Regions from separate parts of the Paenibacillus durus genome, predicted to be linked through region 2. Evidence: riboswitches for the same ligand, from Rfam matches in the RefSeq annotation. Region 2 holds a riboswitch; the other holds the start of a gene.
What was found. A riboswitch is a leader RNA that binds a small molecule or an ion and turns the genes downstream of it on or off. The one in region 2 is predicted to bind cyclic di-GMP.
Positions count from the first base shown of each region.

Region 1: linked by a shared signal. The riboswitch ahead of PDUR_RS03315 (transglutaminase-like domain-containing protein) and the one ahead of PDUR_RS22725 (S-layer homology domain-containing protein) in region 2 are both predicted to bind cyclic di-GMP.

Region 1 is NZ_CP009288.1:715,510-731,009, reverse strand. Features, by position in the region: partial or broken gene PDUR_RS03335 (DNA topoisomerase 3) at 1-1,383, opposite strand, end outside; rRNA gene rrf (5S ribosomal RNA) at 1,734-1,850, opposite strand; rRNA gene PDUR_RS03325 (23S ribosomal RNA) at 2,050-4,976, opposite strand; rRNA gene PDUR_RS03320 (16S ribosomal RNA) at 5,291-6,845, opposite strand; gene PDUR_RS03315 (transglutaminase-like domain-containing protein) at 7,250-8,059, opposite strand; cyclic di-GMP riboswitch class I at 8,073-8,153, opposite strand; cyclic di-GMP riboswitch class I at 8,229-8,309, opposite strand; gene PDUR_RS03310 (class D sortase) at 8,413-9,072, opposite strand; gene PDUR_RS03305 (GtrA family protein) at 9,085-9,555, opposite strand; gene PDUR_RS03300 (glycosyltransferase family 2 protein) at 9,548-10,552, opposite strand; gene PDUR_RS27730 (phospholipid carrier-dependent glycosyltransferase) at 10,587-14,408, opposite strand; gene PDUR_RS03290 (NCS2 family permease) at 14,706-15,500, opposite strand, start outside.
Region 2 is NZ_CP009288.1:5,165,442-5,180,941, forward strand. Features, by position in the region: gene PDUR_RS28955 (DUF6531 domain-containing protein) at 1-4,235, opposite strand, end outside; gene PDUR_RS22725 (S-layer homology domain-containing protein) at 4,232-6,223, opposite strand; cyclic di-GMP riboswitch class I at 6,281-6,374, opposite strand; gene PDUR_RS22730 (aldo/keto reductase) at 6,597-7,622, shown strand; gene PDUR_RS22735 (MerR family transcriptional regulator) at 7,679-8,077, opposite strand; gene PDUR_RS22740 (MFS transporter) at 8,310-9,734, opposite strand; gene PDUR_RS22745 (TetR/AcrR family transcriptional regulator) at 9,905-10,489, opposite strand; gene PDUR_RS22750 (nuclear transport factor 2 family protein) at 10,559-11,017, opposite strand; gene PDUR_RS22755 (protein-tyrosine phosphatase family protein) at 11,242-11,673, opposite strand; gene arsA (arsenical pump-driving ATPase) at 11,699-13,483, opposite strand; gene arsD (arsenite efflux transporter metallochaperone ArsD) at 13,501-13,863, opposite strand; gene arsC (arsenate reductase (thioredoxin)) at 13,921-14,340, opposite strand; gene PDUR_RS22775 (arsenic transporter) at 14,362-15,500, opposite strand, start outside.

The DNA of each region.
Region 1 (15,500 bases), 1.6 Mb from region 2:
GCTCCGGCAGCGTCACCTCGTGGCCTTCCGCCTCTCCTCCTCCGGACTCGGATTCCCCGTCTTCGTCCGTACTGAGATCGCCGCCGTAGACTTCCCGCCAGCCGGCATCCTTAACGGTCGTTCCCTTCGCCGTAAAGGTTTCCCCGTCTACCGTAACCGTCACCGCTACAGCGTCGTACCTTGCAGGCGGATAGAACAGGCTGATGAACCGGCGAACTATCAGATCGTACAGCTTCCGCTCCTCCGCGCTGAGCTGATTCAGCAGTACAGTCTGCTCCGTCGGGATAATCGCATGGTGATCGCTTACCTTGCTATCGTCGACAATCCGCTTCGTAATGTTCAGCGGCTTTCGCAGTAGTGGCCGCGCCAAGGGCGCGTACGGGCCCACCGCCACGCTGTCCAGACGCTCCTTCAGCGTCCCGTCATGTCCGCCGTCAAATACCGGCTATCCGTGCGGGGATACGTGACCAGCTTATGCTGCTCATACAGCCGCTGAAGCACGCTCGACGTCTGCTTTGCCGAAAACCCGAATTTGCGGTTCGCATCCCGCTGCAGCTCCGTCAATTCGTAAGCGAGCGGATGCGGCTCGCTCTTCTCGCTCTTTTGGACCTTGACCAGCGTACCGCTCCGCCCTTCGAGCCGTTGCGCAAGCGCGGTACTCTTTTCCTTATCAAAAATCCTGCCGTCTCCTCCGCTTGCTCTCCACTGCGCCTGGAAATTCCCGAAGTCAGCCGTCAGCGTATCAAATTCCTGCGACCGAAAATTCATGATTTCCCGTTCCCGGTCCATAATCATGCCGAGCGTCGGCGTCTGTACCCGGCCCGCCGAGAGCGGCGCGCCGAACTTGGTGGTCAGCGCCCGCGTCACATTCAGGCCAACCATCCAGTCAGCCTCGGCGCGGCAGCGCGCCGACTCGTACAGCCGGTCGAACTCCCGGCCCGGCTTAAGCGACGCAAAGCCTTCCTTGATCGCTTTATCCGTCTGGGAAGAGATCCATAGCCGCCGGAACGGCTTTTTCCACTGAGCCATGGTCATGATCCAACGCGCCAGCAGTTCTCCTTCGCGCGCCGCATCCGTCGCGATAATGAGCTCGCCAACATCCTGGCGCTTCATCAAATGCTGAACCGCCTTGAACTGTCCGCCCGTCTCCCGCAGCACCTTCAGCTTCATCCGGTCCGGCAGAATCGGCAAATCCTCGAGCGCCCATGTCGCAAATTTATGATCATAATCCTCAGGCTCCGCCAGACCCACCAGATGGCCGAGCGCCCAGGTTACAATATACCCCGGTCCTTCCATATAGCTCTTCTGCTTCTCACGGCAGCCCATCACCCGCGCAATCTCGCGCGCTACTGACGGCTTCTCCGCTAATATCAATGCTTTCATTGGATGCTCCTTTCCGTCTTGAACCATTATAACAAAGAAAAACAGTGTAGGTTCCAGGAACTTCAGAACATAACGACAGCATGTTAAATTCCTTACTGCTCAGACAAGCTGATTCTGTAATAGATGACGACTTGAACATCCATTTCTTCCTCCCAGCGCAAAATTCAGCTGGAAACCCCTGCAGGTTTGCAGGCAAATGTTCAGCTAGGGAGCATTTGCCTTAGCGAGGATGTTCAATCTTGCATTCAAGTCCCGGTAATAGAATGTTCCACGCTGGCTCGTCCATTCGGATATTCGTGCTTTCGAGTAAAAACAAAAAACCACTGCTTAGTTTCAGCAGTGGTTCATGTGCTTGGCAGCGTCCTACTCTCCCAGGACCCTTCGGTCCAAGTACCATCGGCGCTGGAGGGCTTAACGGTCGTGTTCGGGATGGGTACGCGTGGAACCCCTCCGCCATCGCCACCAAACGGGCATTTGTGAAACAAATGCTGCCGCGAAACATTCGGTCCTTCACCTTCCGGTGCGGATGAATGTTGCAGCGTTCTTCAGGCTTGATCGCCTGAAAACTGGATTCGAAACGAAACATTGCGTCTTCCCCATTCCGGGGTCCCCGCAAAGTACTCGGATTCAGCTTCGTCAGCCTCATCTTCACTTTGTGGGGTGAATTTGGATAAGCCCTCGACCGATTAGTATTGGTCAGCTCCACACGTTGCCGTGCTTCCACCTCCAACCTATCTACCTCGTCGTCTTCAAGGGGTCTTACATACTGGGAAATCTCATCTTGAGGGGGGCTTCACGCTTAGATGCTTTCAGCGCTTATCCCGTCCGTACGTAGCTACCCAGCCATGCTCCTGGCGGAACAACTGGTGCACCAGCGGTACGTCCATCCCGGTCCTCTCGTACTAAGGACAGCTCCTCTCAAATTTCCTGCGCCCACGACAGATAGGGACCGAACTGTCTCACGACGTTCTGAACCCAGCTCGCGTACCGCTTTAATGGGCGAACAGCCCAACCCTTGGGACCTACTTCAGCCCCAGGATGCGATGAGCCGACATCGAGGTGCCAAACCTCCCCGTCGATGTGGACTCTTGGGGGAGATAAGCCTGTTATCCCCAGGGTAGCTTTTATCCGTTGAGCGATGGCCCTTCCATGCGGTACCACCGGATCACTAAGCCCGACTTTCGTCCCTGCTCGACTTGTAGGTCTCGCAGTCAAGCTCCCTTCTGCCTTTGCACTCTTCGAATGATTTCCAACCATTCTGAGGGAACCTTGGGACGCCTCCGTTACTCTTTAGGAGGCGACCGCCCCAGTCAAACTGCCCGCCTGACACGGTCCCCGTACCCGATGAGGGTACCAGGTTAGAACCTAGATACGATCAGGGTGGTATCCCAACGTCGCCTCCACCGAAGCTGGCGCTCCGGCTTCTAAGGCTCCCACCTATCCTGTACAGATCGTACCCAAGTTCAATATCAAGCTGCAGTAAAGCTCCATGGGGTCTTTCCGTCTTGTCGCGGGTAACCTGCATCTTCACAGGTATTAAAATTTCACCGGATCTCTCGTTGAGACAGCGCCCAAGTCGTTACGCCATTCGTGCGGGTCAGAATTTACCTGACAAGGAATTTCGCTACCTTAGGACCGTTATAGTTACGGCCGCCGTTTACTGGGGCTTCGGTTCACAGCTTCGGATTACTCCTAACCGCTCCCCTTAACCTTCCAGCACCGGGCAGGCGTCAGCCCGTATACTTCGCCTTGCGGCTTCGCACAGACCTGTGTTTTTGCTAAACAGTCGCTTGGGCCTTTTCACTGCGGCCCCCTCGGGCTATTCACCCTACCGAGGCACCCCTTCTCCCGAAGTTACGGGGTCATTTTGCCGAGTTCCTTAACGAGAGTTCTTCCGCGCGCCTTAGAATTCTCTTCTCGCCTACCTGTGTCGGTTTGCGGTACGGGCACCTTCTCCTGGCTAGAGGCTTTTCTTGGCAGTGTGAGATCATGACCTTCGCTACTACAATTTTCGCTCCCCATCACAGCCCAGCCTTACGGTGTACGGATTTGCCTATACACCAGCCTCACTGCTTGGACGGACATCCATCAGTCCGCGTCACTACCCTCCTGCGTCCCCCCATTGCTCATAACGGATTATGGTGGTACAGGAATATCAACCTGTTGTCCTTCGACTACGCCTGTCGGCCTCGCCTTAGGTCCCGACTTACCCTGAGCGGACGAGCCTTCCTCAGGAAACCTTGGGCTTTCGGCGGATCAGATTCTCACTGATCTTTTCGTTACTCATACCGGCATTCTCACTTGTGTACGCTCCAGCTGTCCTTACAGTCAACCTTCAATGTATACACAACGCTCCCCTACCCCTGATGCAAGCATCAAGCCATAGCTTCGGTGGTGTGTTTAGCCCCGTTACATTTTCGGCGCAGAGTCACTCGACCAGTGAGCTATTACGCACTCTTTCAATGGTGGCTGCTTCTAAGCCAACATCCTGGTTGTCTGTGCAACTCCACATCCTTTCCCACTTAACACACACTTGGGGACCTTAGCTGATGGTCTGGGCTGTTTCCCTTTTGACAATGGATCTTAGCACTCACTGTCTGACTCCCGGCGACAAGTAGATGGCATTCGGAGTTTGACTGAGCTTGGTAACCCTTGCGGGCCCCGCACCCAATCAGTGCTCTACCTCCATTACTCTCATTCACCGAGGCTAGCCCTAAAGCTATTTCGGGGAGAACCAGCTATCTCCGAGTTCGATTGGAATTTCTCCGCTACCCCCACCTCATCCCCGAACTTTTCAACGTTCGTGGGTTCGGGCCTCCAGTGCGTGTTACCGCACCTTCACCCTGGACAGGGGTAGATCACACGGTTTCGGGTCTACGCCCACGTACTAAGTCGCCCTATTCAGACTCGCTTTCGCTGCGGCTCCGGCTCCTCGCCTTAACCTTGCACGTTAAACGTAACTCGCCGGTTCATTCTACAAAAGGCACGCCATCACCCAGATAACGGGCTCTGACTTCTTGTAAGCACACGGTTTCAGGACCTGTTTCACTCCCCTTCCGGGGTGCTTTTCACCTTTCCCTCACGGTACTGTTTCACTATCGGTCGCCAGGGAGTATTTAGCCTTGGCAGATGGTCCTGCCGGATTCATACGGGGTTTCACGTGCCCCGCACTACTCGGGATCCGTCTCGGAGGGAACGACTTTTCAGCTACAGGGCTTTTACCTCTTCTAGCGGGCCTTTCCAGACCTCTTCGCTTAAACCGTTCCTTTGTAACTCCATGTGAGACGTCCCACAACCCCGAAGAGCAAGCTCTTCGGTTTAGGCTGTTCCGCGTTCGCTCGCCGCTACTGACGGAATCACTCTTGTTTTCTCTTCCTCAGGGTACTTAGATGTTTCAGTTCCCCTGGTCTGCCTCTAGCTCTCCTATGAATTCAGAGAGAAGTGACTGTGCATTACCACAGCCGGGTTTCCCCATTCGGACACCCCCGGATCAAAGCTTGCTTACAGCTCCCCGAGGCCTTTTCGTTGTTCGCCACGTCCTTCATCGGCTCCTGGCGCCTAGGCATCCTCCGTGTGCTCTTACTAGCTTAACCAACGCTCCAATTTCCGCCTGATCGCTCCGTCTTGTTTGAAAGGCCGCTTCCGGATGTCTCCGTTCGCTTTCGCCTTTCAAGCCAAAAGTCGCTCTCATTCGAAAATCTTCGCTCTCAGCTAATAACTATTTCAACTTGTTTGGACACAAGTTCAGCTAAAAGATGTTCTAAAACGCAATTTTCGTTTCGGTATCCAGTTTTCAAGGATCAAGATTTGAGAGCTTGAACTCTCAAAACTGAGCAACGAGTGAGCGTTGCCGGAAGTCAAACTTCCGCATTTGAATGTTTCCGCTACGGGAAACGATTCTCCATAGAAAGGAGGTGATCCAGCCGCACCTTCCGATACGGCTACCTTGTTACGACTTCACCCCAATCATCTACCCCACCTTCGGCGGCTGGCTCCTTGCGGTTACCCCACCGACTTCGGGTGTTGTAAACTCTCGTGGTGTGACGGGCGGTGTGTACAAGACCCGGGAACGTATTCACCGCGGCATGCTGATCCGCGATTACTAGCAATTCCGACTTCATGCAGGCGAGTTGCAGCCTGCAATCCGAACTGAGACCGGCTTTCTAAGATTGGCTCCGCCTCGCGGCTTCGCTTCCCGTTGTACCGGCCATTGTAGTACGTGTGTAGCCCAGGTCATAAGGGGCATGATGATTTGACGTCATCCCCACCTTCCTCCGGTTTGTCACCGGCAGTCACTCTAGAGTGCCCAGCTTGACCTGCTGGCAACTAAAGTCAAGGGTTGCGCTCGTTGCGGGACTTAACCCAACATCTCACGACACGAGCTGACGACAACCATGCACCACCTGTCTCCTCTGTCCCGAAGGCCGCCTCTATCTCTAGAGGATTCAGAGGGATGTCAAGACCTGGTAAGGTTCTTCGCGTTGCTTCGAATTAAACCACATACTCCACTGCTTGTGCGGGTCCCCGTCAATTCCTTTGAGTTTCAGTCTTGCGACCGTACTCCCCAGGCGGAGTGCTTACTGTGTTAACTTCGGCACCAAGGGTATCGAAACCCCTAACACCTAGCACTCATCGTTTACGGCGTGGACTACCAGGGTATCTAATCCTGTTTGCTCCCCACGCTTTCGCGCCTCAGCGTCAGTTACAGCCCAGAAAGTCGCCTTCGCCACTGGTGTTCCTCCACATCTCTACGCATTTCACCGCTACACGTGGAATTCCACTTTCCTCTTCTGCACTCAAGCTGCCCAGTTTCCAGTGCGACCACAGGTTGAGCCCATGGTTTAAACACCAGACTTAAACAGCCGCCTGCGCGCGCTTTACGCCCAATAATTCCGGACAACGCTTGCCCCCTACGTATTACCGCGGCTGCTGGCACGTAGTTAGCCGGGGCTTTCTTCTCAGGTACCGTCACTCTTGTAGCAGTTACTCTACAAGACGTTCTTCCCTGGCAACAGAGCTTTACGATCCGAAAACCTTCATCACTCACGCGGCGTTGCTCCGTCAGGCTTTCGCCCATTGCGGAAGATTCCCTACTGCTGCCTCCCGTAGGAGTCTGGGCCGTGTCTCAGTCCCAGTGTGGCCGTTCACCCTCTCAGGTCGGCTACGCATCGTCGCCTTGGTGAGCCGTTACCCCACCAACTAGCTAATGCGCCGCAGGCCCATCCCTTGGTGACAGATTGCTCCGCCTTTCAGCCTCTTAGCAGGAGCTAAGAGGAATTATCCGGTATTAGCTACCGTTTCCGGTAGTTATCCCAGTCCAAGGGGCAGATTGCCTACGTGTTACTCACCCGTCCGCCGCTAAGTCTTTTGAAGAGCAAGCTCTCCAAAAGACTCCGCTCGACTTGCATGTATTAGGCACGCCGCCAGCGTTCGTCCTGAGCCAGGATCAAACTCTCCAATAAAGTATTGAAAGAGCGATTAGCTCAATTTGAAACATCTGACGAGAATTTGCATTCTCAAGGATGGCATTTCAAAAGCGTGAAACACGCTGTGAAATTCATCTTATTTTTGGAACTCGCTAAAAGCGAATTCCCACTCACTCGTTGTTCAGTTTTCAAAGATCAAACTTCTTTGCCGCCGCTCAACTTTGCCTCAGCAGCAACTTTTATAATATATCATACACTCTACAGAAACGCAAGCTTTTTTTGAAAGTTTATTTTATCTTGTCGATAAAAGCTTGTGTCCCCCGAGGACGACTTACCTATAATACCTCTTCTTTGGGAATATGGCAACCCCTAAATACAAAAAAACAATCCACTTATTATTTAAGCGGATTGTACATTTCATTCATGAAGCTTTCAGTTGCTTAATAATATTTCACACCGGTATATTTGCTGGCGTTTTTAATCAGGGAGACCGATTTATTACTCTTACCCAAGCCGGCGTCTACCGTCGTGTCAATAGTCACCCACTGCCCATCAATGAGGACTTCATTCCATGCATGGTATTGAGATACATAGCTGCTTTCACCCATCACTAGCTTAGCGGGAACGTTCACACTGCGGAGCATAGCGGCAAAGAGGGAAGCATAGTCGTAGCAAATTCCTTTTTTGCTGGTAAGCGTTCTGTCGATGTCCGGCACATAGTCGGTGGATACGTTGGCTGCCAATGCGTAGTCGTATTTTACATTGGAGACGATATAGTTATAGATGGCGGTTACTTTTTCTTTGTCGGTGTTGGCATTCTGGGTGAGTTGTTTCGCTTTTTGGATCGCTTTGTCGGACGGACTCCATTTAACATTCTGCACAGAGCTCAGATATACGGCGTTAGGGTCGCTTACCGAAAGGTCGATAGAATCGGAATATATGATTTTATACTTGTTGCCGCTGGTATTCTCAAGGATGGAAACTTTATAGGAGCCGCTGCCTAGCTGCAGCGGGAAGGACTCGTTGGGCTCTGATGCGAAGAGGTTGTAAGTATAACTGCTGCCGTTCTTCGTAATCATCAGTTTCGTGCGCTTGCCCTGAGGAGCGTTATATTGAATGCCAACAACGCCTTGGCTTAAATTCGAAGTGTCGAGCCATTCGGAACTGCCGCTCGCGGCGGCTGCCGGGATAACTGGAACGGAGGTGGCTAATGTAAATAATATGAGAAGTATGAAATAAAACTTCTTCATAGATAAAACTCCTTTCGGTAGCTGGCTGCCATCCTCCCGGGAAGGCCCTTTAGCTTTGCGTCCCTACCTTTCGATAGGTTTGCCATTATCGTACAAGTTCCATCTCTTTTGAATATATGGTATAAATGCCATTATTTTTTAAAAATGAATAAATAAAAAAGCCTCTTCATTCGGTAGCTGGCTGCCATCCTTGCGGGAAGGCCCTCTAGCTTTGCGTCCCTATCTTTCGATAGGTTTGCCGTTATCGTGGTTAGCTTTTCTAATATCAGATTACCATATTTATATAAATTATCAATAGGAAACTAGGAAAATATACCTGGTCAATTGCCTATTTTCCCATATTTCCGCGACAGTCACGGGAGCTTTGCGTGTACAATTAACCGATGTGTCGGATTAATCAGCGGATCGCATGTGATGAGCGTAAGGATGCGGTCTTTGTTATTGCCTTCCAGCACGGACACGTCAGTAGGCTCGACAATCGAGATATCGTAGACCGTATAGTTATAGACCTTCCCTTTGGTCTTAACAGAAATCGTATCGCCAATCTCCACCTCATTCAGGCGGTTGAACAGTCTTCCCTTGGTATGGGCGCGGTGAGCGGCGATAGCCGCATTTCCAATTTCTCCAAGCGGAGCGGTCTCGGTCAAATGCACGGCCGCATGCCGCATATTGGCTTTGGTGGCTCCTTCAAGCACGGGAAGCTTAACGTTGATTTTATCGATCTCAATCAGCGCGATCGCCTTCTCGTCTACGTCTGAACCGCCTTTATCCGCCGCGAGCTGCGACTGCTCGTCCAAGGCCGATTCTTCGGCAAGCAGCTGTGTCACTTTGGCGTATTTGAGCCGCAGATCGGGATCGGCCGAATTCTGAGCCGTCTCCGCACTTTGTTCAAAGCTCTGCTCCGCTTCCTTCAGCAGCTTCTGCTGCTGCCAATCTTCAAACCATTCGCTGGCCTTCGGATAAAGGATAAGCAGAACGCCGGCGATAATTATGATATAAGAAAGCTTGCGCAATATCTTCACCCTCTATCGTCGCTCCGCATCTGCTCCTGAGATCGCCTCACCGGAGACAGGCAGAGACTGCTTCGGCTTCACAAACACCCATTTTCTGCTGCCAAAAAAATTGATGATGACCGTAACAAACGTAACCAATACCTTCGACGACAGTTCCTGCAATCTCAGACGGCCGATTAGAACGCTCATGAGCAGCAGGGATATGCACAGCACAAACAGATTCAATGCTATAAACCTCAGAAGCTGCCTATGATCAAATCCTTCTTCCTTGCTCCGCTGCCGGTCCTTGAACGTTATTTTACTGTTCAAAATAAAGCTGTTGGCCGTTCCTGCGGCATAGGAGATGACCTGGGCGACGACATAGAACAGCCCGAGCGAGTTCAGCAGCGCGAACACGGCCATATCTACCAGCGTATTCAGCAGGCCGACAATATTAAATTTAACGAACTGAAGGAAATCGCCTCGCACATTTTTGTTATTCATGGGGTACACCCTTCCGTGGTTGTCCGGCTTCCTCCCGAAAAAGCTCGGCTTCCTCTTCCTTCAGGTTTCTGCAGCCTACCGCTTCGCGGACAATGTATAGCGGCCGGTCCTTCGATTCATCGTATATCCGGCCGATATATTCGCCGATTACTCCGAGGATCATAAGCACAATTCCGTTAAACAGCAGGTTCACGCCGACGATGGAAGCCCAGCCGGGTACCGTACGGGACGTAAACCACTTCTGCATCAGCACGAAGAACAAGAAGACAAAGCTGGAAAACGAAAGCAAAAACCCAAGGTAAGACGCAATTTTGAGCGGTTTGTGCGAAAAGGACGTGATGCCGTCGAGCGCAAACCGGATCATTTTTTTGAGCGGATATTTGGTCTCCCCGGCAAAGCGCTCCTCGCGGACATATTCCACCATCGTCTGGCGGAAGCCGACCCAACTGACAAGCCCTCTGACATAGCGGTTCTTCTCCTTCAGTTCGCGCAAAACGTCGCACACCTTGCGGTCGATCAGGCGGAAGTCACCTGTATCGGTGGGAATATCCACGCTCGTCAACCTGCTCAGCAGACGGTAAAACAGCTTGGCGGTGATTTTTTTGAAAAATGTTTCACCGTGGCGCTTCATCCGTTTGGCATACACCACTTCATATCCCTGCTTCCACTTGGCAATCAGCTCAAGTATGACTTCGGGCGGGTCCTGTAGATCTGCGTCGATAACGACGACCGCTTCCCCCCGGGCATAATCCATGCCTGCGGTAATCGCGATTTGGTGGCCGAAATTCCGCGAGAAGTCAATCAGCTTCACATGACCGTCCTGGTCTGCAATCTCCCGGATCATATCGGCTGAGCGGTCCCGGCTTCCATCGTTCACGAAGATCAGCTCGTACGCGTCTCCGCTGCGGTCCATGACTTCTTTTAGACGCTCGTAAGTATGGGAAATCACTTCTTCTTCATTATACATCGGGACGATCACGCTGTATCTGGCTTTCATTTCTTTTCCTCCTAAATTATAGACGGCCGTAACTCTAAAAGACCCAAGTCGGGAACCAGCGCAGGAAGCCTGTCACGTAATCCCCGCTAACCTGCATGCCCGACAAGACGGGATAGAACATGATAAATAGCAGCGCCGCCGCAGCGACGTACACATAACGGATGACTCTCGACCGGGATTCGGGGAACACGCTGTCCGACAGCTTCAGCATATAGACCAGCGCCAGAATCATGAACGGAACCATGGCGAAATAATGGTAAAGGAACGTCTCGCGCGGAACGAGCATCCAGGGAATGTATTGGGAAAAATAGCCGATCCAAATGACGTATTGCGGCTTTTCCCGGCGTTTCAGCGTCAGCCACAGGACAGCTAGGATGGCAAAAACCCCTGTCCACCAGATCAGCGGGTTGCCCATCGTTACAATGCTGCTGGTCTGGCCTGCCGGCAATCCTTCTCCCCCGCTGAAGAACCATACCGGACGCTTCATAAAGGGCCATTGCCACCACTGGGATGAGAACGGATGGGTAGCCACAAGCTGGCTGTGGTAATCGTACATATTCTTCTGCGCTTCGAGCAATCCTTTAATCGTATAGCCTTCCGGTGTGACGGACAGCACGGGAATAAACGATAAGCTGTAAATCGCAGCCGGAATAACAATAAAGAAGATAATGCAGGAGGCCAGAGTGATAACGGCTCTGCTCCAGAATGTTCCTGCGGCCTCTTGGCAAGCGGCTGACAGTTCCGGGTCGGCACGCTTGCCGAGGGCAAGCACTCGCCGGGCCGCCAGGTGCTGCCGGTACCGGTCAAAGAGCGATATACCGAGCATAACGGCGAGCCCCGCCCCTCCATACAGCACAATCCATTTGGAGGCAACTCCGATGCCAAAGAACAGGCCCGACCAGAACAGCGGCCAAAGCGTCTTGCGCAGCGGAAGGCGGTAGAAATTCATTGCCGCGTAACGCTGCATGAAGTAGAACATCAGCATGATGAAGAAGACGCCGTACACATCAATAGTAGAAATCCGGGTCTGCGTAAAATGCATGAAATCCAGCGCGAACAGCCCCGCCGCAAGCGCGGCATAGCGAGTCCGCCCAAACAGCCGCAGCGCCATCACATACATAACAGGCAGCATGGCGATGCCAAATACCGTGCCGACGATCCGCCAGCCGAAAGGATCAACGCCGAGCAACGCCATTCCGACGGAAATCAGCAGCTTCCCGAGCGGCGGATGCGTATTCTCGTACGGAACGATGCCATGGGCGTATTCATACGCGGTGCGTGCATGATAGATTTCATCAAAATAGGTGCTGTTCATATAGCCCGAATTGGCTGGAATAAGCTGCTGCTCGTCGAACAGGTTAGCCGGATCTCCTTTTTTGGGAGTTCCTCCCGTATCGGGCGACACTTCGGCAACAGCCAGCGGTGACGCGTTTCCTTTCTCATAAAAGGCGATCTCATGCAGATAAAAGCCCGGCTTATTCACAAAAACTCGGACATACCGCGCCGTGGCGTTAAGCTGCTGGCTTTTCCAGATAAAGACGTTGCCGACATCCTCGTTAATCTTGACAGGTCCGGACCAGCTTTGCGGCGAATTGCCAAAATCCAGCGTAAATTCACCAGTGCCTACGCCGCCGAATATTCTCACCTTGTCGAGCTGCTTCGCGGCGCCCAAATCGACATAGAAGCTTTCGCTCGCAGCCGAAGGCGCCCATACCGTTTCCGGAGAACGGACCGAACCGAGATTGACCATAGCTAGCGCTCCATAAAGGAGCGTAATAGCCGCCATCCACAGCCAGTCTCTGCGCATCATCCGGGGAACAGCACTTCCTTGCAGGAAATTAACCGGACGGAGTTCACCGACGAGCGCCAGATCGGTTTCCCGTTTTTGCTTATCGGTATACGCAGGAGCCAGCGTCAGCACCCTCCCCCTGAAATATAAATCCCAGCCGATATACAGCATGTACAGCAGCAGCCCGACGTTGGTGATGGATGTAACAAGGATGATGCCGTCCGAACCGGGATTCCGCCCCGCATTCAGATGCAGCAGTACATACTCCACATTGGCAAATTGGGTCAGGCTCAGGCCGAAGAACAGCGTCAGCAGCCTCCGGTCCTTAATCTCCATAAAGGCGAACAAGCTCAAGGCAAGCGCCGGGAACATATACCGTTCATGCATTTTGGTTCCAACCACAAACATGACCACAATTAAAACGAGACCGATAAAGAAGGACTTGGACAGGTCTTTTCGGTCTTTCCGGAACGAGAACAACGCGGCCAAAGCTACTGCGGCTATAATAAAAATATTGCCCCAAGCGCGGTAAGGAATACCGAGCCACATTTGGTCAATCGGCGACCAGGACGGAGCGATGAGCGTGTAGAGGTTAAAAGCGTTGACGGTGGAATAAGGATAGGAAGACAGCGTGCTTTTGTACAAATCAATTAGACCGCCAATCCCTCCGTTGCCCCAAAAGAACGGCAGTGTAATCAGGGTAAAAGCGATAAGCCCGTACACCGCTCCTTTCAGCAGCTCTTTCCACGCGCGGTAATGAATGAAGGCGAACAGCAGTACCGGCGTAAAAATCAGCGCCTGCGGCTTCACCGCCGCAGCCACAGTAAACCAGACCGCGGAAGCGGCAAGGCGTTTATCCGAGACGGCCAAAATACTGAGAAGCAGGAACATCACGAAAAAGGCATCCGCCTGCCCCCACACCGCCGAATCCGTCAGTACAGCCGGATTAAATGAATATAGAATGACAAGGCCGAGCGCAATGCCGCCGCCCAGCTTTTTGCTTCCGATCCGGTAAATCAGCCAACCGAGAGCGATATCCGACAGGATCGCCGGCAGCTTAAACAGCAGCATCTCCCCAGGAGAATCCGGATGTAAACCGAGGCCCTGATGGATGAGATGAAGAAGATACAATATATAAATATACCCTGGAGGGTAATCCGCAAAAATGCCTTCCTGATAAAAGCGTCCCGGACCAACCTCCGCCAGCCGCTGGCCCCAGTACATAAAGGTCTTCATGTCGTTCATGTAACCCTGCGAGGTCCAGCCAAGCCACAGACGCAGCAGAAAAGCCGCAGAAAGGACAATCCACAGCCACGCGCCGTAATCATAGCTCTCCCGTCTGAGCAGACGCTTGCTGCGCAGCGCGGTCCGGTAAACCCAGGCGAAGAGGCAGGCGAACAATGCGGAAAAGAACAATATATTTTTGGATGATATCTTCACCGGCTTCCCTGCCGCTACGGCCTGAGCGCCCCCCGGATCAAGCGAGATTACCGGAACGCCCGCAGGGGCGGAATCAAGCTCCTCCACGGATAGATCGTCAAAATACGCCTTGCCCGCAGACAAATTCCCATATCCGCCAAGGGCGGCGCCGATGCCTATTTCCTTTTGCTCGGAGCCCGTCTTGCCTATGAACTGAAGCTGCTGCCAGCCTCCGCCGGTGTCTTTGGTGCTCGGATACCCCCCGCCAACACCGACAACGAAAATATTGGCCCCGATGCCTTCCGCTCCAGCGTCCACCACTTTAACCCAGCCGGAAATCCGGTAATGGGTGTCCGGCTTTACGGCGATGGTCTGAATCCATTTTGCATGATTCTGCTGCATATTCTCTACAGCGGCCGCAGCATTTCCGGAATGGACGTCTGCGGATTCCACGAACAGCAGGCTTGCCTGATCGCCCTGTACCCATACATCTCTCGTCCAGGAGGCGGGAGCGTCCGATGCCGTTTCCTCAAACCCCGGATTTTGCAAAAGATTTCCTGCTGCAAACATGGTTCCCGGAGGGATAACTAGCATGCACAGCAGCAGCATAAACATCAGTTTCGCAGCAATACGCCACTTCTTCATCATCGTTACCACCTTCGTCTTATCGTCCGAATCTATGTATATGAAGTTCGCTTCATTTTTTCCCTCATTTCAATATAATCGAATTGCCGGGTTAAGAAAAGTCCGGCGCTCTTTTCCGATAACACCGCCAAGTATCTTGTTCGCTAGCAAGAAGAAACGGCTTCGCCGTCCTTGCAGGAGGAGGGCATCCGTTTCTCGTAGAAATATAAGACAAAATGATAAGCGCTCAGCTTATACATTCTTATCTTTAAAAAAAGACTCCTTCCGATTGAGAAGGAGCCGTAAAAGAGCGGCCAAGGCTTAGCCCTGGCTGCCAATCATCAGGTAGCGAAGTACCACCAGAACAGCCAAAAGCCACATCATCCAGTGGATGTCGTATTTCTTTTTACCCGCAAGGTTAGCCACAAACGCCAAAATAACGTAGGTGACGATACCGAAGGAGATACCGTTCGCGATATTGTAGGTGAAAGGCATGATCGCAAGGGTCAGGAACGACGGAATGGCGATAACCATATCGTTAAAATCAATCTGGCGGACGGACTGTGCCATCAGCACGCCGACGATGATCAGGGCCGCCGCCGTGGCGGAGCCGGGAATCAGAGCGGCAACCGGCGCCAGGAACAGGGCAAGCAGGAAGCACACGCCCGTCGTAACGGCGGTAAGTCCAGTACGTCCTCCTTCGGCCACGCCCGCCGCGCTTTCCACATAAGCCGTTGTGGTGGAAGTACCCAGCATCGCGCCGCCTGCAACCGCAGCCGCGTCAACGAGCATGGCTTTGCCGACGCGTCTTTTGCCTTCCTCGGGATCATCCATAATTCCCGCGCGCTCCGCCGTTCCGACCAGAGTGCCGAAGGTGTCGAACAACTCGACGAAGGTGAATGTCGCGACCGCAGAAATAATACCGGTATGCATAATGCCTTTCCAGTCAAACTCCAGCAAGTTAAGCTTCGTGAAATCCGGCACCCATGGGGTGGACGGATTGGACAGTGTGGAGAAATCAACCGCGCCCATCAGCATGCCGATTACCGTGGTGCCAAGAATGCCGAACAGAATCGCGCCTTTTACCCGCAGCACCATCAGAATGCCGATCAGCAG
Region 2 (15,500 bases):
GTCTTCTGCATCCGGTTCCCCACAGCATCATAATCATAATGAGTGATTGCAGACAGACCGGCGGCCTGCGGATTCTGCGTCTGTACCTCAACCAGTTGGTTCAGCGCATCATACGCATAATCCGTTACGATTCGTTCCTCACTGTCATTTTCATCAGAATCTTCTTCATCGTTGCCGTCTGATTTCCGTTCACTCCGTATACGGTTGCCAACAGGATCATACGAATACGTCAGCTGCTCCATGACCTTCTGGAATTGATTGCTGTGTGTCAGTTGAAGCAGCTGTCCAGCGTCGTCATAGGTGTAGGTGCTCTCTCCCAGAGTCGGAAGCTTCTTGGAAACAAGCAATCCCCGGGCATCGTAGTCATAGGTCGTCGTCCGGCCCTCAGCATCGGTCACGCCGGTCATTCTGTCCAGCAGATCATACTGGTAGGTGACGGAAGTGCCATCCGGATATTCGATCTGGCTCCGCTGACCGGTTGCCGTCCAGTCATACTTAATCGTTCTCTGGTTAGAATCTGTAACCTGAGTCAGACGGTTCAGGGCATCGTAAGCATACGTTGTCGTTCCCAGCTCATCCGTCATCCGAGTTCTGCGGCCGGCAGCGTCATACTCGTAACCGACTTGTTTTCCATCCGGGTATGCAATACCCGTCAATCTGCTCAATTTGTCATAAGCATAACTGGTTAGCTTACCATCCGGCGATGTCATACCGGTCATGTTGCCCATACTGTCGTAGGCAAGTTCCGTTATACGTCCCAACGGACCCGCTTCACGAGTCAGTTCACTGCGGCGATTATAACCATATGTGGTGACCCGGCCCAAAGCATCCGTCTTAGATGTAATATTGCCTAGCGCGTCATATTTATAGGCTGTCGTATGACCAAGCGCATTCGTTACCTCAAGCAGGCGGCCCAGCGCATCGTAGCCATATCGGGTCGACTGTCCCTTGACATCCTTCAGACCTGTCAGTTGTCCACGGGCATCATAGGTAAGTTCCGTTGCATGTCCCAGAGGGTCAACAAGTCTCGTTACCCTGCCAAGCGCGTCATACTCATAAGACGTTACCTTGCCGGCTTCATCGGCCAGTCCGGTCACTTGGCCCAATGCATCACGATTCATTGTCGATGTCTGGCCAAGAGGATCGGTAACCTTCACCAGCATGCCCCGGGCATCGTAATCCAGCTTCCATTCCGCACCGTTCGGTTTCACAGTTCGAACCAACTGGCCGGCTTCGTCATATCCATAGGACGTAACTTGGCCCAGCGCGTCCTTCTCCTCGGTCAGCCGTCCCAATGCGTCATAAGCATAGTGCACTCCGTGACCGAGCGGGTCGATCTCCTGCGTTAGCTGGCCTGCCGCATCGTAGCTGAAGGTGGTTACTCCGCCAGCCGCATCGGTCATCTTCACAGGCAGATTTCGTTTGTCATATTCAATCCGGATCGTGCTGTCATTAGGCTGATTTACGACAATTACGTTCCCGTTGCCATCGTACTCATATGTGCTGACATTCCCTTCCGGATCAGTCATGGACGCGATCCGGTTGCTCGAATCATACTCATAAACTGTCTTCGAGCCTGCTGCATCCGTCTGTTCGATCATATTTCCGACCTTATCATACGAATAACGGGTCGTGTTCCCCAGGGCATCGGTCTCGGACGAGAGCCTGGTAAAGCTATCGTAGCCGTATGCGGTTCGGGAACCGCCAACATCGGTATAGCCGATAAGATTGCTGTCCTTATCGTACTCATATCGCTCCGTATGTCCCAGCGCATCAATCCGTGCCGTAACCCGGTCCCTCGGATCGTATTGGAGCTTCGTCCGGTGCCCGAGCGCATCCATGATCTCGGTAACCCGGTGAAGCGGGTCACGCACCAACTCCTGCCGATTGCCAAGCGGGTCCGTAATCAGGCTGGCGAATCCGTTCGGATCGTTCTGAATCGATGTCGTCTCGCCCTTGGCGTTAATGGTTGATTCCGCAACTCCCTTATCACCGACAGTGATCTTGGAAACACCACCGAGTGCATCGGTGATGGCGGTGAGATTTCCTTTTCCGTCATAGGCCATTACTGTCTTGCGTCCGAGCGGGTCGACAATCTCCTCTGGAAGATTGAAGGCATTGTAGCGGATTTCCGTCTGATAGCCTTCCGGGTCCTGCGCTCGAATAAGATTGCCGTTTCCATCATACTGGTAATCCCATTCCGAACCGTTGCGGTCGGTCATTCGAGTCACGTTGTCGTTCTTGTCGTACTGGAACCGCTCGGTCGTGCCATCGTCATAGGTTACCGATGTTTTACGATACCGCTCGTCATACTCGTATACGGTCTTTCGGCCAAGCGCATCCGTTGTTACTGTCTTGTTGGAATCAGGAATATATTGCATGTCTCCCCAGACGCCGGCAAAATCCCGCTGCCGCACAACCCGGTCCTGATCGTCGTACTCGTTAAGCAGCTCCGACGTTTCATTCGGGTTCTTGATGCCTGTCATGCGGTGCTTCTCATCGTAGGTATAGGCGATTTTGGCGCCGTCCGGTAAAATCATCGCCGTCAGATCATGATTTACGGCGTCGTATTCATAGTCTGCGTGCCGGCCCGTGTGATCGGTTACCCGGACGATTTTGCCGCCCGATCCGTAAGTGAGCGTAAGCTTCGCGCCCTCCGTGGCGATATCGGTAAGCAGACTGCCATGATAAGACAGCTGAATTCGGTTCCCGTTGCTATCCTCGATACGGTACAGTTTCCCGTCTCTGCGATAGGTATACGTAAGCCTATCCGGCGTTTGCTGTGTATAAGTACCGTCGCTATTATGGACAAGGGTATCGTACAAGTCATCCGGTCCTTCGTAATGACCGTCACCGAGCGGGTCGAACCGGTGGCTTGCACCTTCCGGGGATACGACATACAGCACGCCGTTCTCCCGGAATTCGAGCTTACGCTCATAGGTGTGATGCCAGCCCACTCCAAAATCACCGTCATACCGTTCCCTGCTGTGGTAGGTAAGCGTCATGTCAAGCGGCATGACCGCTTGTACGCTGATATTCGTCTGTGTGAAAACAAAGTCGCCTGTTGCCAGGTTAACCGGGTCAAACGCGTCAGAGATCGGATATCCGTTTCGGTTTGCAAACTCTTCTTTTATTCGCTCATCGTCTTTACGCCCGATCTCCCCCGCCTGCTGCGGGTCTATGATCAACAGGTTAACGCCCTCATCAATTGGACCGTAGCAGATCTGATCGTTGCAGTCCTCAACCGGGAAGCCGTTGAAGCTGGCAATATCGCCGATTTTTCGCACGATATCGTTCTTCTCGATTACATTATAATAATAGCTCGCTACAACAGCCCAGTTGATGCCCCAGGAAGGAGCGGGATAACGAAGCACACGAAGCGTCTCCGATCCTGCTGACCGTTTGTTGTCAAAATCCCTTACCGCAAAGGCCTGAATCTCCGCAATCTCGTACGCGGGAAGCTTGACCTCTATTTCCCACTCCCCGATATATTTTGAGGCCGGGTTGTCCGCCCGTTCCGGGAACACACCCTCGCCAAAGTAAGTCATGTCAGCAGGTATGTCCAGCGCCCAGGAAGACGTTCGGGGCTTAACCTCAACTCCCGAAACCAAGGTCTCCACCCGGCCGTCATCAACGGTCGTATTATTGCCTTCCCGCCGAATCCGCTTCATCTTGAGCTCAACTTTGGTGCCGATCTCGGCAATGCCGCGGATGATATGCGTCTCACTTGCCGGGTTTGGAATAACCTGCAAGCCTTTGGGCGCCGGCGGATTCGGATTGACAACCTCAACCTGTCCCGAATTGCCGTTATTGGGAAACCGGGTGGGCGCTACTCGAATCGTATAGCTGCCTTCCGGTGCGGGCTCGCCGCTTATCTTGCCGTTCCAAACAAAGGTGTTATTCGTCTCGGTCGGATAGCTGCTGGAATTTAGTGTAGCCACCGTGGAACCGCTACGCTCAAGTTTGATGACCGTATCATGGGATGCCTGCGTTGGATCCGTCGGATCAGGATTGTCAAAACGGAAATTTACCGCTGTCTGTCCGCCATAAACCGAACTAAAGCTGGCAGGGTTAATCTGCAGCGAAGTGTCCGCATAGGCTCTCGGCAGTTCTTGACTCGGCAGCAGCGGCAATCCTGTCAGCACGATAATAACGGACAGAAAATATCTCATTGCCGGACCAAGACGCTTGACCCGCCTCCGTAATACGCTTCTTCCATACCTTCTCTTAGTCATTGAAACACTTCCCCTTTCTTACCCAGCCATCTGTAAATAACGGCTGCAGCCTCTGCTCTTGTGCATGTAGCTCTTGGATTCAACCGGTCGCCGCTGCCTTGAATAAGTCCGCTCTTGATCGCAGCCAATACAGACGGCTGGGCCCATGAATGGACCTTGGCAGCATCGGCGTAGGCGTTCAACGCTTCGCCTGCCTCTTCCTTCCGTAGTGACGCGGCATTCGTCAGCATGATCATCATTTCCTCACGAGTGATGGAGGCGTTCGGTTTAAACAAACTTCCTTCGTAGCCTTTGATCCAGCCCGCCGCTGCCGCTTGTTCCACGGCATTTGACGCCCAGTGGCCCGCAGGAACATCTTTAAATGAGGCTGTCCCCTGCGTTGGGCCTTTGAGACCCGCAGCTTCAACCAGCATCTTGGCAAACTGGGCGCGCGTAACCGATTGTCCGGGCTCGAAGCGTCCTGTATTCATGCCATTCACGATCCATCTGGATGCCAGCACTTCGACCTCGTCTTTTGCCCAATGGCTCTTCATATCCGTGAATGAAGGCTCGTATAGGAACAGAGCGTACAAACTAGGCTCTTGAACTTGGGTCCGAATGTTCCGCCAAGAGACGTCGAATGTTCCGCCGGCATAAATCCACTTTCCGGTATCCCCGTTATAACGGTAAATGCCTGTCCGGTTAGCACGGCCAGCCGTTGCGGCGGCTTGCTCCAATTCAATGGTAAGCAGGGCCGGCTTTTCAAGCTTCGCTTCGGACGTCCATGTCCAGGCTACTCCAAGCCATGTCATTTCTTTATTAGGCGCTGTGACCGCTCCGCTTGGCTTCAATACGACTCGTGACTCCCTGCCGAAGGTTCCCGGTTCGAACACGAGCCGTGCGGCTTGTCCTCCTGCGGCCACTCCGCCGCCCGGACCAATTAGATCGCCTTCCTGCTGAAGCGCAGCAGCCCCAATGCTTCCAGGCGTCGAAGCAGCCGATTCGCTCCGAACGATTTCCCGGCTAATCAGCTTGCCGCCCGCAATAAGAGCAAGCTCTTCTCCATTGAAGCCGATGAATTGCGACGGCGCGATGACGCCCAAGCTGTACAGGTTCCCGGTCGCTAAATCCGCACTCCGCACAATTGCCTTGTCGCCGCTAGCCTCCAGCCAGGCTGCCGTTCCGCCCGAAATACTCATTTCCGCGTATTCGGTTTTGCCTAGCGGAACCGGCTGGGTCAAATCCACCGGCTGCGGATTACTTACTCCCAGATCAAGAAACGTATACTTTCCATTTCCATCCAAATCACGCTGCTTCCACAGAATTTCTTCGCCATTGAATACGAACCGCTCTACATAAGAGGTGCCCGGCAGGTCAAGAAGCTTCCGGCTCGTCCCGGACGAAATCCCGTATTCATACAGATCGCCGTCCAAAGCCCCTTTGTAGACAATGCGCCCTTTCCCAACAACCGGGTCTCGCCCTTCCCCTAAATCCTTCAAGGTACCATTCGCCAGGTCATACAAGTACATTTCGTATTGAGGATTTGTCTGCCAGACAACATAATTGCCGTCTATGGAAGGTATGCGATGCTGGCCGGCATCCGTATTTAGCTTGGACTCGGTTTTTGTACTGACATTGTAGCTGTAGATATCCCAGTTCAGATTGCCGGCGCCGTCGTTTTGATCTCTTTTGTCGGCCCATACCACGATTGGCTCCCCTTTTCCATTAACGCCGACGACAGGCGTATCGGTTGGTTTGCCATGGCTCGTTATCTGTAGCTGTTGACCGGTACCTCTATTGCCGTAATAGATTTGTCCGGCATAATTTGCGGCATTGGACCGCCAGACCACATGTGTCCCCGATATCCGGACATTGCTTCCCTCAACAGTGAACGAGGTCAATTCATCCTTGTAGGTGTAGACCGTCTCAGCGGATACCTGCTGCCCGGAGGATACTGTCCCTGCCGCCATTAATCCCATGACCAGTAATCCTGCCACCCATTTTTTCAAGCCGTTCCTCATAAGTCTCCAATCCCCCCCACTAACGACAACAAAAAACCAAGCCTCTTGAGCAACCCGGCTGCCAGGTCATGATTGGATCATGACGGAAGGCCCGTGGCTTTGCGTCCCCGACTTTCGAACGGGTTTGCCTTTGTTCAAGCACTTGGTTTCTTTGTGACTAGTGCTTTATATGTAGTCAAAAAGTCTGACTTTCCCCAAAATTGTACAATAGGTTACAAATTTTTGCATGCCTTTTTCCTGAAAATAATACTTTATTACCAGAAGGGATGAACGCCAAAATACTAGCCTTGACCTAGAGTGAACTCTAGGTATTATGATGATTTTGCTAGGACATAATCAACCAGCAAGGGAGAGATGAAGCATGAAATACAAACAGCTAGGCGGCACAGGTCTGATGGTATCGGAATTCTGTCTCGGCACTATGACGTTCGGCGGCAAAAATGATCCGATGAGTTCTGTAATGGGGGCTCTTGATGAGCAGGCGGCTGGGCTGCTTGTGAATGAAGCGCTCGAAGCAGGCATTAATTTTTTTGATACCGCTAATGTGTACGGCGTGGGTGAGTCGGAAGAGATTTTGGGACGTTCGCTTAAAGGCAAGCGGCATGAAGCGGTGATCGCGACCAAGGTAAGATTCCGGATGGGACCGGGTCCGAACCAGGTAGGATTATCGAGGGGTCATATTATCCAGCAAGCGGAAGAGAGCCTCAAGCGTCTTGGAACAGATTACATCGACCTGTATCAGATTCACGGCCCCGATCCGCTTACGGATTGGGAAGAGACCTTGCGTGCGCTGGACGATCTCGTTCGCAGCGGCAAGGTTCGATATATCGGCTGCTCCAACCTGCAGGGCTGGCAGATGATGAAGGCGAACGGCATTTCCCGGCAACTAGGCCTGCATGACTTCCAAACAACCCAATCTTATTATTCGCTGGCCGGGCGCGATGTTGAGCGGGATATTATCCCTGTGCTTCAGGATCAGAAGATGGGCCTCCTCGTATGGAGTCCTTTGGCCGGTGGATTTCTGTCGGGCAAGTATACGCGGGGCAATCAAGGCGGGGCGGATGACCGGCGCAACAAATTTGATTTTCCTCCGGTTGACCGGGAGAAAGGCTATGTCCTGATTGACGTCTTGCAGGAAATCGCAAAGGCGCGGGAAACCTCGGTCGCCAGAATCGCCCTGGCCTGGCTGCTGAATCAACCTGCCGTGACGAGCGTTATTGTTGGAGCCAAACGGCCTGACCAGCTTCAGGACAATCTTGGGGCATCCGGTATCATTTTGAACGAGGAAGAATTGTCCCGTCTTGATCAAGTCAGCCGTCTGCAGCCGGAGTATCCATTATGGAACCCCAGCGTTTATATTGAGGATCGTTACCCGAATCAGAACTAAGCAGCAGAAAAAAAGGGATGGGCCGAAATACTTCGGTTCGTCCCTTTTAGCTTAGATTAACCTGGTTGTCCGGTGCTTTTGATTCCGTCTTTTTCCTTGGAATACATATCGATCTTGAAGTCAATCATCCCGATGTAGGACATCAGGGTGTTGACCTGATCTTGAACGGTTTTCTTCTGCAGCTCAAGCATTTGTATACGCTCTTCAGTGGTTGCGTCGCCCTGCACGGTAAGCTCGACAAATTCCTTCAGCTGTGAAATGGACATGCCCGTTTCGCGGAGGCAGCATATGAATTTAAGCCACTCGATATGCTCATCTTCATAAATGCGGATGCCGCTTTCGTTGCGTTTGATGAACGGCAGAATGCCCTCTTTTTCATAATATCTTAAGGTGTGGATCGACAAATTGGACTTCTCTGCCACTTGGCCGATCGTATACTGCATTTTGAGGCTCATTGGTTTGACCTCCGCCTTATTTTAGGTGAACCTTGGATTCAGGTACGTTATCTTCATTATAGGTCCTAGAGTAAGATCGAAGTCAAGCTTCCAATGGGGGGCGGCGGGCTGGTCAATACCCATCGCAGTCTTCCCTTGCCGGCTTGCGCCGAAAAAGGCCTTGAACTCTACTCGCGCAGACATTCATGGCCTTTTGTGATCATTGAAAAAATGTTGTCATTTAAGCACCCTTTTACTCGCGCAGCGATTTCGCTTCCATAACAGCGGCCTTTTTTTGCTTAAGCCCAATAAACGATACGAGAATGCCAATAATCGCAATCACAGCGTCAATAATAAAGGCCATATGAATCGCTCCGGTTAAATCCGAGGGCTCCATCGTTTCCAGAGTAGCGTTAGTACCGAGGCTTGCCGAGATAATGGCCATGATGACAGCCAATCCGATCGCTCCGCCAATTTGCTGCCCGGTAGAGACGATAGCGGATGCAACCCCCTGTTCTTTCATATCAATTCCTGTGCTTGCCGCAATGAACATCGTTGTAAAAATAAAGGCCTGACCAATACCGATGATAACGGTACCCGGAATGATCCCCCATGCCGATCCGTGTTCAGAGAGCTGGGTGAGCAGCATAAAACCAATCGCGCCAAGTCCCATACCGCTTGCAATGGTACCGGCTGTACCTACGGTTGCCAGCATTTTGTTAATCAGCTTCGCACCTATAAAAGCGCTAATGGTCAGCGGCAGGAAGCTTAAGCCGGATTGAATGGCAGAGTAATGCAGTACCTCTTGCGTGTATAGCGTGAGGAAGTAGTATAGCGTACCGAATGATGCGGAGAACAACGCTGCGGTAATCGCGGCCCCAGTCAAACTCCGTATCCGAAACAGTCTGAAGGGGATCAAAGGATCTCTTGTACGATTTTCAATGACCACGAACAGCAGTAGCAGAATAGCGCCGATAATGCCAGGAATAATAGCTGATGGATGAAGCCAGCCAACGACCGGGGCTTGAATAAGATAATTTACAATCAAGATCATGCCGGCCGTTACGGAGATAGCGCCTGCTGCGTCAAAATGGCGTTTTACAGATGCCGCCTTGCTCTCCAAAAGCGTGATCGGAGCGAGGATAATAACGAAAATAGCTATTGGCACATTGACAAAAAAGGTGGCTTCCCATCCAATAAAGCTGGTTAACACGCCGCCAAGCAATAACCCAATGGACATGCCCACTCCACCCATTGCCGCCCAAATGCCTAATGCACGGTTGCGTTCCGGGCCTTCTTCAAAGTTGGACATGATCAGTGACAGCGTAGCCGGTGACAGCAGCGCTCCGCCTAGGCCTTGGAGTCCCCTTGCAATAATGAGGAACAGCTGAGAGTCTGCGAGACCGCCAAGCAGAGAGCCTAAACCGAAGATCCCCATGGCAATAATGAACATCCGCCGTCTGCCCAGCAAATCAGACAATCTTCCGCCGATAAGGAGGAATCCTCCAAAGGCCAGGGAAAACGCGCTGATGACCCACTGCAGCTGGTTCGCACTAAAGCCCAAGTCTGCTGCAAGGGAAGGCAGAGCTACAAAAATAATCGTGTAATCAAGAGCCAAAATTAATTGGGATAAAGCAAGAATCGTCAAAGCCAATCCTTTGTGTCTAGTCGAATTCATGAAATCCACTCCTTTTTTATCAGACCTTTCAGTCTAATTAATACAGCGGGAATAGGGTCAACAAATGGTCGACTCTACCCCCGAATTCCACCTACATAAGAGCCCGTCAAATTCCAGACCAATCGATCTAAAAATCCGAAAATATAATGAAGCGTCTTTTATGCGCTCCATTAATTATCCAGCTTAGAAAGTGTAACGGCAGCAATATCATCCAAAACTTTAGGATCGGTGGTTAATTTAGCCACTTGGGTCAGCGAATATCTTTCATGGTACAAATACCGTGCAAGAGCAAGCAAATCACGGTCTCCGCTTAGTTCACCCTGATTTCGGGCGCGAACCAGCGCTTCATAAAAGGCTTGTACCAAACGTGTCATATCCCGTTCAAAAAACGCTGCGATTTCCGGATCATGAGGAACCTGATCAATGGCGCTATGCATAATGAAGCATTCCTTGCGGCGTAGCTCATCTTGCAGAACGGCCACAATTTCATGAAAAATATCAGCAATCGCTTTTTTTACCGAATCTGAGCGTTCCAAATACGAAATGACTGCATCCGATTTCTCATTTACATAATGTTTTACAGCCTTGATGAAGAGATCCCGCTTGGTACCATAGGTATCGTACAGACTTTGGCGCGCTATCCCTAGCCCATCGAGTAAATTTTGCAGCGAAGTGCCTTCGTAACCGTAATGCCCAAATACCTCCATAGCCTTGTGCAGAACAAGCGTTGTATCGAATTCCTTGCTTCTTGCCATTGCCTAACGAACACTCCTCCCTTGTGACATTTATATTATCTTTTCCAGATTATTCAGTCAATATTATTTTTAAACCCCGGAGAATTCAACGGCTTCATTCATACTGCCAACCGATTCAATCGCCACCAGCGGATTCCAGAAGTCCCGGTAGCGCGTAATGAGGCCATCTTTCGTTTCAACGACACTAATGTACGTCTGATTGTAAGGGTTCCCCGTCTCTCTGTGCTTCCCGGCGGATTTGAATTCCGCAATCACAAGCTCGGGGTCAACGGCCGGATGGAACTCGAGATCTGTAAATTGCACCTCGAAGTGTTTCGGGAAGTTCAGCATATATTCGTACATGTCGGCTTTACCTTGTTTATATTCAGGAAATCCTGCCGGGCCGTAAGGGAATTCCAGGATACCGTCTTTGTGCCAAAGGCTGATCCACGCTTCAATATCTCCACCCGACAAATATTTCAAATGATTCCGAAATGTCTCCTGTGCCCGCTCGCGAATGACTCCTGCTGTAAGTTTGTTGTTGTTCATTTTATTTTCCTCCTTTTAATTTAGACTATTCAGTCTGTAATGTTCAAAAAAATAACATCTTCCATTAAGTATTAAAATTCCCTACTGTGATTATCGTTGACCACCTCCTTGTGATTTCATCTTACACTTTCCAGATCGTTTGGTCAAGAATTATTTTTAAATGATTTTCTGCCTTAAGAAAAAGACCATTCCCATGAGGAACAGTCTCTCAGCTTCATATGTGATCACTTGGATGGATACAAGCCCTTCAGCACATCACGCATTTCTTGTTTAATGTTGATATCCGGGCGCTTTTCTTTGGCAAAGCCTTCCGCCTCTTCCACGGTAGCAGCCAAACCCAATTCCAGTAATAGACCAGTGGCTACTGTTCCTGTCCGGTTTCGTCCTCCTGAGCAATGAAAATACACCGTTTTCCCGCTATTCACGGCTTCTTTTACAGCCTGTATGGCCGCATGCACAGAACCCTCCTGGCCGGTTTGATCCTCCACAATCGGATAATGATGACGGGTTACTTGTACCGGAAAGCCTTCCGCCTCTGTTCCGTTATCTCTCAAATCAAAAACATCTGAAATCTCCTGTTCCTGCAGAGCCTCAAGCAGCCCATTCTCCCCGCCAATATATACTTTGCCTTGAACAAGCTCATGATAATTTGCCATTGCAGTTCTCTCCTATGCGTTATTATTAGTCTTTCTGTCCAGGAATACTTTCAGCAAGCATCTTCAGTTGTTCATAACCCGCAACTTCATTCGGTTCCCAAGGAATAATTGCAGCATGGCCGTCAGAAACTTGATTAACCATCCTGATCCATTCCAGCTCGGCATAACCACGCCCGCTAAGGATTGGATCCGTTGTTCCTGCTGCGGCAAAGCTTTGATTGATCACCCACCAATTTGTAGGGATACCAGCACGTTTCAGATCTTTTTCCAGACGCGAGGCTTCATAGACAGGGGTGGCCTCCGCTAACGTGACGATAACAACACTCGTTTCCTTCGGATCACGGAGCCTTGGCAGCAAATGCTGAACCGAATCCGGAATCAAGCCGGAGGAACGGGCAATCTCCTTGTGATACACCTGGGTCGCATCCAGCAATAACAGGGTATGACCTGTCGGCGCCGTATCTATTACTACAATTTCTTCCTTGGAATGCTCCACCAAATTGGCAAATGCCCGAAATACAGCGATTTCTTCTGTGCATGGGGATCTTAAATCCTCTTCCAAAAAGGCGAGCCCTTCTTCATCGAGTGAATCGGCATTTTGGCTCAAGACTTCATTCTGGTATCTTTCCAGTTCAACCTTGGGATCGACCCGGCTGAGGGTGATCCTATCCGCAGTCTCACCAAAAACATGCTGCAAATGCGCAGCAGGATCAGTCGTGCTCAGATGAACCCGGTGTCCGCGTTCGGCAAGCCCAACCGCAATGGCACATGCAATCGTTGACTTTCCTACACCGCCTTTTCCCATTGTAAAAATGACTCGGATACCATCGGTGTCCAGATCATTAATCAGGGTTCCAAGCGGCGGGATCGAACTGCCAATATCTGCGGATGCATTATTTTCGGCAGCTGCAGGAGTCGGGTTGAAAAAATCACGAAGGCTCTTAATCCCGGTCACGTTAAAAGGAGCTAATGGAATGTGGTACATTGGCATCGCTAGGAGTTCAGTCGGCATTTGCTCTAAAGCCCGTACCTGCCTCTTAACAAATCCTTTGGATACAGGATCTTCTTCGGTGCATGAAGAGAGCAAACCATTAATTACCAGAATCTGGTTCTCAATCCCGGTGCTCTTCAGCTCGGATGACGCGCGGGCCGCCTCCATTAAGGGAGAGTGTTCCAGACGGGTAACAAGAATCAGCGTGGTCTGTTCATCATCCGACAAGGTTTGAACGGCCTGTTGGTATAATGTTTTCTTAGCTTCCAGACCGGCTAGCGGACCCAGGCAAGATGCGCCATGTGTACTCTCATCCAGGAATCCGCTCCACGCCGCGGGAAGCTGCAGCAGACGCAGCGTATGGCCCGTAGGTGCGGTATCGAACAGGATATGATCAAATTGGGATTTTACATGTGCATCGGTCAGAAGTGTCGTAAATTCATCAAAAGCAGCGATTTCTACCGTGCATGCGCCTGACAGCTGCTCTTCCATAGTGGAGATAACCGAATCAGGCAGGACACCCCGGTAGGGAGCGACCACCTTCGCTTTATACTCTTCCGCAGCTGACTCCGGGTCTAAATTGGCGGCAAAAAGATTGGGAACACCCTCAATTGATGCCGGATGATTGGAGAGCTCCATACCAAAGACATCCTGCAGATTGGAGGCGGGATCGGTGCTAACAAGCAGGACCCGTTTACCCGAGTCGGCCAGCGCTACCGCCGCTGCACAGGCTGTTGACGTTTTGCCTACCCCTCCTTTGCCTGTAAAGAACAAATATGGGGTGCTCAGGATATTAAGCGGATCAAACCGGATGGACATGCCGCCCTCTCCTTCCCTTATAGTGATTTCACCTTTAACGGCAGACGCACTTTAGGCTTCTGTATGAGTTCGGATGCCGGGAACCCCGTCCACTCTTCCAGTTCTTCATTCGAGGGGTATCTTTGCTTTTTAACCACTTGTCCATCTACGATAATTACAGGCAATACATCCGGACCTTCATCAGCAAGCAATTGTCTTATCACATTGTTGGCCACAAAGGCATCCGGCTCACTGGTCAAATTATATCTGGATACGCTAAACTCTCTCTTCTTCAAATTATGAACCACCGCAGAGATACGGATTAATTCCGGATCAACGACAGGGCCGCAAACTCCAGTGGAACAGCACATGGCCGGATCATAAATCTCTATGGATTTCATAAACACGGGTCTCCCTTCTTTGAAAAAAGCCGGGATCTCTCCCAGCCTGACTTTTCATTATTCGCCGGTTTCGGCAAATTGTTTAATGCGTGCTCCAACCTGATCACGGACCCGCTGGAACACCGCCCATTTCTCTTCTTCCGTTCCTTGCGCCTTGGCGGGATCGTCAAATCCCCAGTGTTCACGTTTCACCTTCGGAGGGGTAACCGGACATTTGTCCGCGGCATCTCCGCATAACGTAACGACCAGATCGGCGTTATTCAGCAGCTCAGAATCAATAATATCAGAGGTCTGCCCCGAGATATCAATGCTCACTTCACTCATAGCTTGTACAGCTTTCGGATTAAGGCCATGGGCCTCAATACCGGCGCTATAAATATTCCACCCGTCACTGAGGTATTTCTTTGCCCAGCCTTCCGCCATCTGGCTTCGACAGGAGTTTCCTGTACACAAAAAGTAAATGGTTTTCTTGTCCATCGGTAATTATCTCCTTTAAATTTAAAATAGGGTTAACCTTAAATAGAGGCCCAAAAGGGTGATAAACAGGGTAGGAATCGTCAGGATGATGCCTGTTCTAAAATACGTCCCCCAAGAGATCTTCACACCTTTGGCCGAAAGCACATGCAGCCACAGCAGTGTGGCGAGCGAACCGATCGGCGTAATCTTCGGCCCTAAATCCGAACCGATGACATTCGCGTAAATCAAAGCTTCCTTAATAAGTCCCGTGGCATGCGAAGCATCTATGGCCAGCGCGTCAATCATAACCGTAGGCATGTTATTCATCACCGATGAAATGACCGCTGCAATAAAGCCCATCCCCATCGTCGCGGCAAACAGCCCTTGACCGGCAGCGCCTTGAATCACGTCAGCCAGGACATCCGTGAGACCGGCATTTCGCAGCCCGTACACCACGACATACATCCCGATGGAGAAGAACACGATCGCCCAAGGCGCCCCTTTAACCACTTCCATTGCAGGTACGAAAGGACTTCTTCTTGCCATAAGCAGGAAAATGATCGCGATCACCCCGGCTATAGCGGAAACGGGAATATTCAGGAACTCACTGACGAAGTACCCGGCCAGCAGAACCGCAAGGACAATCCAGGACAGCTTGAACATTTTCTTGTCTTTGATAGCCTCTTCGGGATTTTTTAGCTGTGAGCCGTCAAACTGTCTCGGGATGCTTTGGCGGAAAAAGAGGTACAGAACCAAGATGCTGGCCGCCAGGGAAAACAAGGTAGGCATAATCATATGCCCCGCGTATTCCATAAAGGTCACCCCGAAGAAATCAGCGGACACAATGTTGACCAGATTGCTGACGACGAGGGGCAGCGAGGTTGTATCGGCAATAAATCCACTGGCGATGATGAATGGAAACACCTTTTTCTCATCAAAATGGAGCGCACGCACCATAGCCAGCACAATCGGAGTCAGGATGAGCGCCGCACCGTCATTGGCAAAAAAGGCGGCCACAACCGCACCAAGAATGGTGACATAAATGAACATCCGGATTCCATTCCCGCGCGCCGCTCTCGCCATATGTAGGGCAGCCCATTCGAAAAACCCGATTTTATCAAGGATTAAGGAAATGAGAATGATCGCAATGAAAGCTAACGTGGCATTCCACACAATCAGGG